2 regions of the Levilactobacillus suantsaii genome follow, and region 1 is predicted to be linked to the other one. Evidence: predicted binding sites of a transcription regulator. Region 1 holds the regulator's gene; the other holds the start of a gene.
The links. Region 1 encodes Rex, which represses fermentation and respiration genes when NADH is low (regulators of the CRP and FNR family bind a similar motif). Its sites were predicted from a motif close to TTGTGAANTANTTCACAA; they were not measured.
Positions count from the first base shown of each region.

Region 2: H3M12_RS01735 (NAD(P)-dependent alcohol dehydrogenase) is a predicted target of Rex. The motif match lies at 3,591-3,608, and genes of this name have one in related genera.

Region 1 covers NZ_CP059603.1:1,355,935-1,361,795, forward strand. The annotation lists gene H3M12_RS06255 (ABC-F family ATP-binding cassette domain-containing protein) at 1-1,321, opposite strand, end outside; gene H3M12_RS06260 (redox-sensing transcriptional repressor Rex) at 1,715-2,356, shown strand; gene groES (co-chaperone GroES) at 2,661-2,945, shown strand; gene groL (chaperonin GroEL) at 3,009-4,634, shown strand; gene H3M12_RS06275 (APC family permease) at 4,950-5,861, shown strand, end outside.
Region 2 covers NZ_CP059603.1:365,381-371,241, reverse strand. The annotation lists gene H3M12_RS01755 (IS30 family transposase) at 1-957, shown strand, start outside; gene H3M12_RS01750 (C40 family peptidase) at 1,045-1,524, opposite strand; gene H3M12_RS01745 (linear amide C-N hydrolase) at 1,680-2,381, opposite strand; gene H3M12_RS01740 (LVIS_2131 family protein) at 2,538-3,164, shown strand; gene H3M12_RS01735 (NAD(P)-dependent alcohol dehydrogenase) at 3,740-4,861, shown strand; gene aldA (aldehyde dehydrogenase) at 4,916-5,861, shown strand, end outside.

The sequences.
Region 1 (5,861 bases):
CATCGGAGCCGGTAAACAGGAAACTGCCCAGAATCGAGCGGATATCGCCCTCCGGCGTGGTTGGGTGGTCGTCCCAAAGCTCGTGAAGTACCGTCTTCTTATCATGCAGGTTAGCCTGGTCTTGGTCGTAATAGCCGGTGTCTACGCCGGTGCCAAAAATGATCTGGCCCTTTAACGCCGGTAGCTTGCCTAAGATGGTCTTAAGCAGTGTCGATTTACCGACCCCGTTGGGCCCCACGATGGCGATAGCTTGATGTTTCTTGATGTCCAAGTTAATGGGCGAAGATAGGGTGTGGCCATCGTATCCGACGGCAGCGTTGACCACGTCGAGGACAACGTTGCCACTTTGGCGGTGGGGACGAAAGGAGAAACGCGCGACCTTTTCGTCACCCTCGGGCCGGTCTAAGCGGTCCATCTTTTCCAATTGTTTGCGCCGGGCCTGGGCCCGCTTGGTAGTCGAGGCCCGCACGATGTTACGGTTAACGAAGTCTTCGAGCTTGGAGATTTCGGTCTGTTGCTTGTCGTATTCCTTCCAGGCTTGCTGGAGTCGCTGAGCTTTCTCGTCGATAAAGTGCGAGTAGTTACCTTGATAATGGCTGAGACTGCCACGGGACATGTCATAGACTTCAGTTGCCACGTGGTCCAGGAAGTACCGGTCATGGGAGACGACGAGTAGGGCGCCGGGGTAACTTTGTAAATAGCCTTCTAGCCAGGTCAAAGTTTCGACGTCGAGGTGGTTCGTGGGTTCGTCTAAGATCAAGAGGTCCGGTTTTTCCAGTAGGCGCTTGGCTAAGGCCAATTGGGTCCGTTGTCCCCCGGAAAGCTCGCTGACAGGTTTATCATAGTAGTCTTCGTTGAATTCGAACCCGTGGAGTACGCCCCGAATCTCGGCTTGGTAGCCGTATCCATTTTGGTCACTGAAGTCCTGTTGCAATTGATCGTAGGTCTTGGTGATCTGCTGCAATTGGTCGGCGTCAGCAATGACCTGGGGGTCACTCATTTGGCCTTCCAGGTCGTGCATTTTTTGTTCCATCGCCCGTAACTTGGCGAAGACGGTTAACATTTCATTCCAAACAGTTTTAGTAGAGTTTAACCCGGCGTTTTGCGCCTGGTAGCCAACGGTCAATCCGCGTTTGCGGGTGATTTGACCGTCATCGGGGGTGGTTTCCCCGGCAATCATTTTAATTAGGGTGGATTTACCAGCCCCGTTGCGTCCGACGAGCGCTACCCGGCCGTGGTCACTGACGTCGAGAGTCACGTCGTGAAACAGCACGGTAGCGCCAAACCGCCGGGACACTTGTTGGACTTGTAAGAGAATCACAAAACCAACCTCCTTTTCGGTATGACTTTCATTAATAACCTTCATTTTAGCATATTGTGCAGTTAAGCCGAAATATTGTCTAGGGGGGAATGGAGGGAAGCAACGGGTAGAAGCGACCGCTACAATTTTGCCCCGTAAACTAGTTTGTGAGAAATATGAGAAATAAAATTGCGTTTTGGGCGGGCTTGTGAAATAATTAGGCTCGTTATGCACAAATGCAGATTGTGAAGGAATTTGAAAAATATTTGCAAATTCTTTCACAAGATGGGCTGATATGCTATAATCTATAGGAAATCAGGTTTCACAATTAGACTATAAGTTAGGTTTGTAAGTTATCGTGACGAAATCTTATCAAGCGATGACCGGCAAGAATTGATTAGGAGGTAACATGCTTTGACAGAACAAAAAATTCCACGCGCGACGGCGAAACGGTTGCCGATTTACTATCGCTACTTGAATATTCTTTTGGACGCGGATAAGACGCGGGTTTCGTCCACGGAACTTTCCGAGGCAGTAAAGGTGGATTCCGCCACGATTCGGCGGGACTTTTCCTACTTTGGAGCGTTAGGGAAACGTGGTTACGGATACGACGTCGAGAGTTTGATTAAGTTTTTCCGCAAGATCTTGAACCAAGACCGACTGACTAGTGTCGCCTTGATCGGGGTCGGGAATTTGGGCCACGCCCTCTTGAACTTTAACTTTCACCAGGACAGTAACGTCCGGATCAGTGCGGCGTTTGATATCAATGAAGAAATTGCGAACACCATTCAAAGTGGGGTCCCGATTTACCCGATGTCTGATTTGCGGACGCAACTCGAGGAACAGCAAATTCAGGTCGCTATCTTGACCATTCCTTCCGATGTCGCCCAAGAAGTGACGAATGAAGCTGTGGCGGGTGGCATCAAAGGAATCTTGAACTTCACGCCACTGCGGATTACGGTGCCGAAGGGCGTTCGGGTGCAAAACGTGGACTTGACCAACGAACTGCAGACCCTGATCTACTTTTTGGAACACTACAACCAAAAGGAAGCCTAAGGGCTTTAAAACGTCACGTTTAACTGACTAATTGCGCCCCTTAAATGCTAGAGGCAGGATGAATTGGTGAGAATGGCGCTGGGACCACGGTCCCAGCGCCTTTTTGGTACGCTAATGGCGAGAAGCCCGGGGCGACACGGTGTTATTGGGTGCAACTGGTTGGGCCGCCTTAGAAAGTTTGCTAAATTCCTTGATTTTTAAAACGAAAACTCATATATTAGAAACTGTGATTAGCACTTATGTTAGTCAAGTGCTAACAGTGCTAAAAACTAATGTTAATAGTAAGTTCATTGGAGGGATTCAAGTGTTAAAACCATTAGGAGACCGCGTCATTTTAGACCAACCAGAAGAGCAAGAAGAAACGGTTGGCGGCATTGTGTTAGCAAGTAACGCGCAAGAAAAGCCGCAAACGGCTAACGTTGTCGCAGTCGGCGACGGCCGGGTGTTAGACAATGGCGATAAGGTTGCGCCAAGCGTCAAAGTTGGCGACAAGGTTTTATTCGATAAGTATGCGGGTACGGAAGTTAAGTACCAAGACCAGACTTACCTTGTTTTACACGAAAAGGACTTAGTTGCGGTTATCGACTAAGACTTTCCCCACGATTGATTTAAAAATTCATTTAAAAAAATCTATATGAGGTGAACGAGAATAATGGCTAAAGAATTGAAATTTTCTGAAGATGCACGTAGCGCAATGTTAACCGGTGTCGACAAGTTAGTTGACACGGTCAAGACCACCTTAGGGCCTAAGGGTCGCAACGTGGTGCTGGAACAAAGTTACGGTAACCCGACCATCACGAACGATGGGGTTACCATCGCTAAGGCCATCGAATTAGACGACCACTTTGAAAACATGGGCGCTAAGCTGGTTTCCGAAGTTGCTTCCAAGACCAACGATATCGCTGGTGACGGGACTACGACGGCCACGGTTTTGACCCAAGCCATCGTTAACGAAGGCATGAAGAACGTCACGGCCGGTGCCAACCCAGTTGGCATCCGTCGCGGGATCGAAAAGGCAACGGCCGCTGCCGTTAAGGGCCTGCACAAGATGTCTCACGATGTGAAGACCAAGGACGACATCGCCCAAATCGCCTCGATTTCTTCTGCCAGCAAGGAAACTGGTTCCTTGATTGCTGACGCCATGGAAAAGGTTGGTAACGATGGGGTCATCACCATTGAAGAATCCCGTGGGGTTGAAACCAGCCTGGACGTGGTTGAAGGGATGCAATTCGACCGTGGCTACATGTCTCAATACATGGTCACCGACAACGACAAGATGGAAGCTAACCTGGACAACCCATACATCTTAATCACGGATAAGAAGATTGGGAACATCCAAGACATCTTACCATTATTACAATCCGTCGTTGAACAAAGCCGTTCCCTGTTGATCATCGCCGATGACATCACTGGTGAAGCTTTGCCAACGTTGGTCTTGAACAAGATGCGCGGAACCTTCAACGTGGTTGCTGTTAAGGCCCCTGGCTTTGGTGACCGCCGGAAGGCTCAACTCCAAGACATCGCCGTTCTGACTGGTGGGACTGTCATCACCGATGACTTAGGCCTGAACTTAAAGGACACGACCATCGATCAATTAGGCCAAGCTCAAAAGGTCAACGTCACGAAGGACAACACCACGATTGTTGAAGGTTCTGGTTCTAAGGACCAAATCTCCGCTCGGGTTGATGAAATCAAGGGTCAAATCGCTGACACGACTTCTGATTTCGACCGTGACAAGCTGAAGGAACGTTTGGCGAAGTTAGCCGGTGGGGTTGCTGTCGTTCGGGTCGGTGCTGCTACTGAAACCGAATTGAAGGAACGCAAGTACCGGATTGAAGACGCCTTGAACGCGACCCGTGCCGCCGTTGAAGAAGGCTTCGTTGCTGGTGGGGGGACTTCCTTGATCAACGTCATCAAGGATGTCGCCGCCGTTGAAGCTGAAGGCGACGAACAGACGGGGGTCAACATCGTGCTCCGCGCTCTGGAAGAACCCGTTCGCCAAATCGCGCAAAACGCTGGTGTTGAAGGCTCCGTTGTCGTTGAACACTTAAAGGGCGAAAAGCCAGGTATTGGTTACAACGCCGCCAACGGTAAGTACGAAGACATGGTTGCTGCCGGCATTACCGACCCAACCAAGGTCACCCGTTCTGCCCTGCAAAACGCTGCTTCTGTTTCTGCCTTGTTGCTGACGACCGAAGCGGTGGTTGCGGACAAGCCAGAAAAGAACCCAGCACCTGCTGCTCCAGCCGCACAACCCGGCATGGGCGGTATGATGTAAGCTCAATTAAATTAGTAATGTGTTATCAAGCCTGGACCTCGGTCCGGGCTTTTTTGTGTGCGGTGGCGCCGATAAATGGGTGGATCGCTAAGCCGGTAAACAAGTTGACGGGCAACGAGTACCTAGGAGTGAAAGCAGCGGGTGGCGGCGAGGGGCTTCGGGGCGGTAAAATTGCGGGTTGTTAATGCGAAGAATTGTGGTAATGTGGACCTAGATGTAGTAGAATGACGTTTGCATTCGCAAAAGCGAGTGGTGTTTTCCGGTCTCTGGCCGGGGTTTCAATCATTATTTCGTGGAGATAAGGAGTAAATAGTCATGTGGCATTATTTAAAGCGGGTTTTAATTGGGAAACCCCTCAAAACCATGGACGAAGGCGGCCAGGCGCTAACTAAGTTTAAAGCTTTAGCGTTACTGTCGTCTGATGCGCTATCTTCCGTGGCTTATGGTACTGAGCAAATTACCACAGTCTTAATTACCTTATCCGCTGCAGCCCTGATGTACCAACTCTGGGTTGCCGCTTTGGTTTTAGTACTGTTATTTGCCATCACGCTTTCTTATCAGCAGATTATCCGGGCATATCCTTCCGGCGGGGGGGCCTACGTGGTTGCGACCACCGATTGGGGCCAAAACGCGGGGCTGGTCGCCGGGGGATCATTACTGGTTGATTACATGTTGACCGTGGCCGTTTCGACCACTTCTGGGACCGAGGCCATCACGTCGGCGATTCCGGCGTTGTCCCCGTATTCGGTGTTAGTATCCGTCCTGATTGTGATTGGGATTATGTTATTGAACCTACGGGGGATGCGCGAATCAGCGGCCTTTTTGACCATTCCAGTGTATTTCTTCATCGTCATGATTCTAGTCATGGTCGGGGTTGGCTTATACAACATCGCGACGGGTCAAGTGACTTACCATGCTGCTGCCGGACTAGGTGCGCCGGTGCAAGGCATGACGCTGCTACTGTTCTTTCGGGCTTTCTCCTCTGGGTCATCTTCTCTGACCGGGGTCGAAGCCATCAGTAACGCGGTGCCGAACTTTAAGGCCCCGAAGCGGCATAATGCGGCGACGACGCTGGCGATTATGGCTGGAATCTTGGCCATCTTCTTTGCCGGGATTACCTACTTGAGTTACTACATGGGGATTCGACCGGAATCGAGTCAGACCGTCCTTTCCCAAATCGCCACTGGCGTCTTTGGCCACGGGGTGCTGTACTACCTGCTGCAACTG
Region 2 (5,861 bases), 990 kb from region 1:
ATACTGTTAGGTGTAACTTTACACCATACTTACCAGGTTATTGCCAATCAAATCGGTTGTTCCAAAGCCACTGTGTCACGAGAAATTAAACGCAACGGCGGTCGGGGCGCCTATTCCGCCGTAAAAGCCCAGCAGAACTATCAACAGCGCCGATTAAAGAGTCGCCGCCTCAGGGTACTGGAGAATTTAAAGCTACGCGACTTTGTCCTTCACTGCATTCTTCAACGACAATGGTCACCCGAGCAAATCGCCGGTCGTTTATCTTTAGAGACCAGTAATTGGCATATCAGCTACAACACGATTTATCGCGGAATTGAACGAAATAATTTAGGCGTTAAACGTAAAAGTCATGGGGCTCGAGGATTCGCTCGAAAGTTACGACATCGTGGGAAAACTCGTAAGGTTAAAGGAACTGTCAACGAACGACGTGGCCGTTTTAATAATGTCCCATCAGTCCATGAACGACCAGTCTCATGTGAGAATCGGACTCGTTTTGGCCATTGGGAAGGCGATACCGTTCGCGGCAAGGTCGGGCGTTCGGGTTTAGTGTCACTGGTCGACCGTAAGTCACGATACCTTCTGTCTGAGCGTGTACCCAAAGTGAATGCCAAGAATGTGACCCAAGCGATGATCGACCTCCTGCATACAGTCACACCTAAACGCGTTCGTACGCTTACACCAGACCGAGGTACAGAGTTTGCGGGTTATCGTGAAGTCGGTAAAGAGCTTGGTATCTCAGTCTATTTTCCAGACCCGCACGCACCACAACAACGTGGGACCAACGAAAATACCAATGGTCTCATCCGAGAGTATTTTCCCAAAGGAACTGACCTTGATGAACTGACCGATCAAGATATCGCGAAGTTTGTCAGGAATTTAAATAATCGCCCCCGTAAGGTCTTAGGCTGGAAGACACCATCTGAAGTTTTCTTCGGTAAAAAGTTACACTTGATTTGACAATTCGTCCCACAAAAAAATCCTCCCGCGCCTAAGGCAGGAGAATTCGGGTCGTTTGTTTGCTGAAATCAGTTTTGCTAAAGTTGCTTACTTGATGACGTTACCGACGCGGGCGTAACCGACTGCGTGCCACCATGGGGCGTGAACGGCTTCTCTCACCACACCACGGTTTTGCGAATCGATCATCTTACCATTGCCAACGTATAAGCCGACATGGGAGATGGAATGCTTACTGCCACCGAAGAAGACCAAATCGCCCTTCTTGATGTGCTTGTAAGACACGTGCTTGTACTTGTTGTATTGCGCTTGGGCCGTCCGGGGGATGGTCTTCTTAGCGGCGTGCTTGTACACGTAGCTGGTGAAACCGGAGCAGTCGAACCGGGAAGGGCCAGTGGCGCCCCAGCCGTAAGGTTTGCCTAATTGGGCCTTGGCAACCTTGTAGATCTTACTGTAAGACACCTGGGAAGCGGCCTGCGCTTCAGTTGGTTGGCTCATTTGAGCACCAGTGAACGCAAAGGCAACCGTGGCAACGAGTGACAAAATAACTTTAGCAACTGTTTTCTTCATAGAACTAAACAAACCCCTCATTGATAAATATTTTTTTGGAAATTAATTAAAACTATGTAAACAACATCTTCAATACTATCAAGACGTTGTTACAGTATTGTTTCAACATAATATCAATCGGGTTAAAGTCTTGAAAGGGCTTGTAAAATACAAAATTAATCTGCCGAATAAGCGTGCGGGAAGCGCCGGGTCGGCACGGTGCTGGTGGGTAAATCGGGATGCTCCGTCAGATAGGTTTTAGCCGCGGCGATGGTCGCCGTGGTAAAGTGGTCGGCCGAGACGCCTAAAAAGTCGTTCAGGTTCTGTTCATGGGTTGCCAGTACCGGTGTGTTGGTCAACACCTCGCTGGGGTTGGCAACGGCGTGTAGGTCCAGACTAGTGGGCTCGATGACCAGCGTGTGTCCCTGCCGGTCGCTTAACAGCCAGTGGAAGGGATAGACATAACGGTCGTTACCCCAACGGCGGTTGATCAGTCGGACTTGAGCTAGATCGCGCTTTACGGCGGTAAGGCTGTTGTGTTCACCTAAGACCCAGTTGATGAAGTCTTGCGGGGTCAGGTTGATTTTATCGGCAACGGGGTCGTCGGCGTAGGTCACGGCGCCAGGCAGATAAAGCTCCGCACAGGTGATACCCGCTTCGTTGACCCCATCGGCCATTAGGTAGGCCGGCCGGTCCGCGGCGGGGCGTCCGCCACCCAATAACGCGTAACGGGTGGTGCGGGTCACCCCCAAAGCGGTGGTCCATTGGTAATCTCGGGGTAAAAAGACGGGCCGCCAGGGCGTGGTGGTCGGAAAATCCATGGTGCGGGCGAAAAAGTGGTGGCCGGCACCGTTCGTATAGGTTAGACTAGTACACACAGAGCAAGAACCTCCTTAAGGAAATAAACTGCCTTTAGTATAACGGAATTAATCTTAGAATGCGCTTGTATTCGGTAGGCGAATCTCGTAAGCTTAAGGGTAATTGAAATTTAGCATTTAATATTGGAGAAATTGCGGAAGGGAACGAATGTTGGAATGAAATCAAGTTGGAACTTAGTGGGGATGGGCTTGTGGTTACTGGTTCTGATCACCCTCGTCTGGATGACGCATGATATGCGAGTACGGCGGATTCATTTGATTGTGAAGGAGGGCCGGAGCTTCTCGTGGCGCAATTTCATCATTTCGACAGTTGAACTGGTCGTTTGGCTCCTGTTCTTCGGGGGGATGAGTGCCACCACCTTTTTCCAAAACGAGAGTCATTTGGGCAGTCGGGTCACACAGGAGACGCGTTACGAACCACTGGTCTTGACTACCGGTGATAGCAAGGGCTCGTCGTATTACGTCGAGGTCAATAACGGTGGTGGTGACAAGCCAATCCAACAGTACACCTACCTGACTGAAGGCGAGCGCTACCAGGTCGATAGTACCGTTGCGACCGTATCGACGGGGAAGAAGCCAATCAACTTACCAGCATCTGCGTATAAGTGGAATAAAAAGAAAGTTGCGAAATATGACCAGCGGCACCAAAAGGCTTGGGTCGGCGTGATTGAGACCACCTACAAGAAAAACTTCTTGAACGGGATTGGCTTGCATGCCGGACGCCTGGCGCACCGGTACACGTTGATCCGGATTCCGGACCATTCGTTTATGGTGGAGAAATAAACGGCATGATTTTAAAATGTAACTAAAGCAAAGCAGCGCTCGGACCTGTAAGGGACCGGGCGTTTTTTCATCTCGTTAAGTCAGTGGGCAAACTTTTCAGTTTGCAAGGTCATCGTTTGGTTGGCAAGTGGCCGTAACACGTTGGTCAATGCTAAGCCTCTTTTCAACGAGTTTTTCAATTAGTTAATGGTCGAAACCTTAAACGACTACAGGGAAGATAAATGCCCAACTGTCGCGGAATTGGGTTGACCGATTTACCCGCTGCGAGCGTAACGCTGGGGCGCTGATGGAATGTTCTGGAAAATGTGAACTGAACAACAAAGGGGCAACAAAAGCGTGGAAGTGGGGAGCGAAAAACTTGAAAAATCTTTCTGAAAGCCCTTTAATTTCAATCGAAAAAGTGGTATAACGAACTTGTAGAGCGGAATGAGTAATTCTTCACAATCTGACTTTTTTTGCAAGTGCCGCTACCACTTGTGTTCCCACTGTTGGTGGGAGAAAAAGACTATAATGTGTGAATTAATCACAACGATCAAGTTGCTGGATGTCAGAATTTTACAGATAGGGATGATTGTATGCGTATCAAAGCGGCAGTTGTTGATAAAAAAGGCGATTCCTTTGAAATGCGGGACGATGTTGAGTTAGCCCCAATGCAGGCGGATGATTTGCAAATCCATATGGTAGCGACTGGGATTTGCCACTCCGACGAAGCGTTACGGAAAGGTGACGCGGAAATCGGTTATCCAATCATCTTGGGTCATGAAGGATCCGGGATTGTTGAAAAGGTTGGCCCCGAAGTCAAGGACTTCAAGCCCGGCGATCACGTCGTTCTTTCCTTCTATGGTTGTGGCAATTGTACGAACTGCTTGAAGGGGATTCCAACACAATGCTTAAACTACGCGGCGAATAACTTGTCTGGGGTTCGGCCAGACGGCAGTGCTCACTTTACTGAAAATGGGCACCAGGTCGATGATATGTTCGACCAATCCTCCTTCACCACGACCACGGTGGTTCGGGAACGTAACGCGGTTAAGGTACCAAAGGACTTGGATTTGCGGAAATTAGGGCCACTGGGCTGTGGCTACGTCACCGGGTCCGGGACCGTGCTCAACACCTTACAACCAAAGCCGGGCGACACTATCGCTGTCTTTGGGACTGGGGCCGTTGGTCTGGCTGCGATGATGGCCGGCAAGATTGCGGGTTGCACCACGGTTATCGCCATTGATGTGGTTGATTCTCGCTTGGCCTTAGCCAAGGAATTAGGCGCGACGGACACCATCAACAGTAAGAGCGAAGATGCCGTTGAAGCCATCAAGAAGTTGACGGATGGCTACGGTGTCAACTGGGCTGTTGATACTACTGGGGTCAAGAAAGTCATGGAAGATTCCATTCAAGCCTTAGCCCAAGGTGGGACGACCGCCACAATCGCCGTTACGCCAAACCACATTGATTTGGATACTTGGAACGACCTCTGTGTCAACGACCGTAAGATCGTCGGCGTCAACATGGGGGATGCCATTCCACAAGTTGATATTCCACGGTTAATCAAGTTCTATCAAGCCGGCATGTTTGACTTCGACAAGACTGAAAAGTTCTACAAGTTCGATCAAATCAACGAAGCCAACGCCGACTCTGGCAGTGGGAAGACCATCAAGCCAGTCTTAGTTATCGACCCAGATTACGTTCCGGGTAAGTAATCGCAGAATCATTTAGTTGTCGTCATTAATTCAAAATTAAAGGAAGCCATAAACATGTCAACTACGACAGATTTAAAGCACTATCAAATGTACGTTAATGGTGAATTTAAGGACTCCGATTCAGGGAAATTATTGACGGTTCTCAACCCTTCGACCGGGGAAAAGATTTCCACGGTGCCAAGTGCGACCCGCGAGGAAACGAAAGCTGCCATCGACGATGCCTACGAAGCTGAAAAGACCTGGAAGTTCGTTCCAGCCGCAACTCGGGGCCAATACTTACACGACGTGGCTACGGAAGTTCGCAACCAAGCGGATCACCTAATCGATATGCTCCAAGAAGAACAGGGGAAGATTCGGTCCTTAGCCACCACGGAAATTATGTTCTCCGCGGACTACTTCGACTACATGGCATCGGCAGCGCGGACCTATGAAGGGGAAATTCTTCAATCCGACAACGCGAACGAAAACATCATGATTGCCAAGCAACCAATCGGGGTTGCCGCCGGGATCTTACCATGGAACTTCCCATTCTTCCTGATTGCCCGGAAGATGGGGCCAGCTTTGGTCACCGGGAACACGATTGTCATGAAGCCAAGTTCTGACACGCCAAACCTAGCGCTGGAATTTGCGAAGATTGTCGACAAGGTTGGCATTCCAAAGGGTGTTGTTAACTTTGTTACGGGTCCTGGTTCGGTTGTCGGGGACGAATTATCCCACAACAAGAAGATTGGCATTATTAGTTTGACCGGGTCCGTTGATTCCGGGAAGCGGGTCATGGCTGCAGCATCCACGCACATGGCCAAGGTTTCTCTGGAATTAGGTGGGAAGGCCCCAGCTATTGTCTGCAGCGATGCCGACATCGACTTGGCGGTTCAATCCATCATCGACTCACGGATCGACAACAACGGTCAACTTTGCAACAACTGTGAACGGATCTACGTCCAAGAAGACGTGGCTGACGAATTCACCAAGAAGTTGACGGACAAGATGGCCGCCGTTA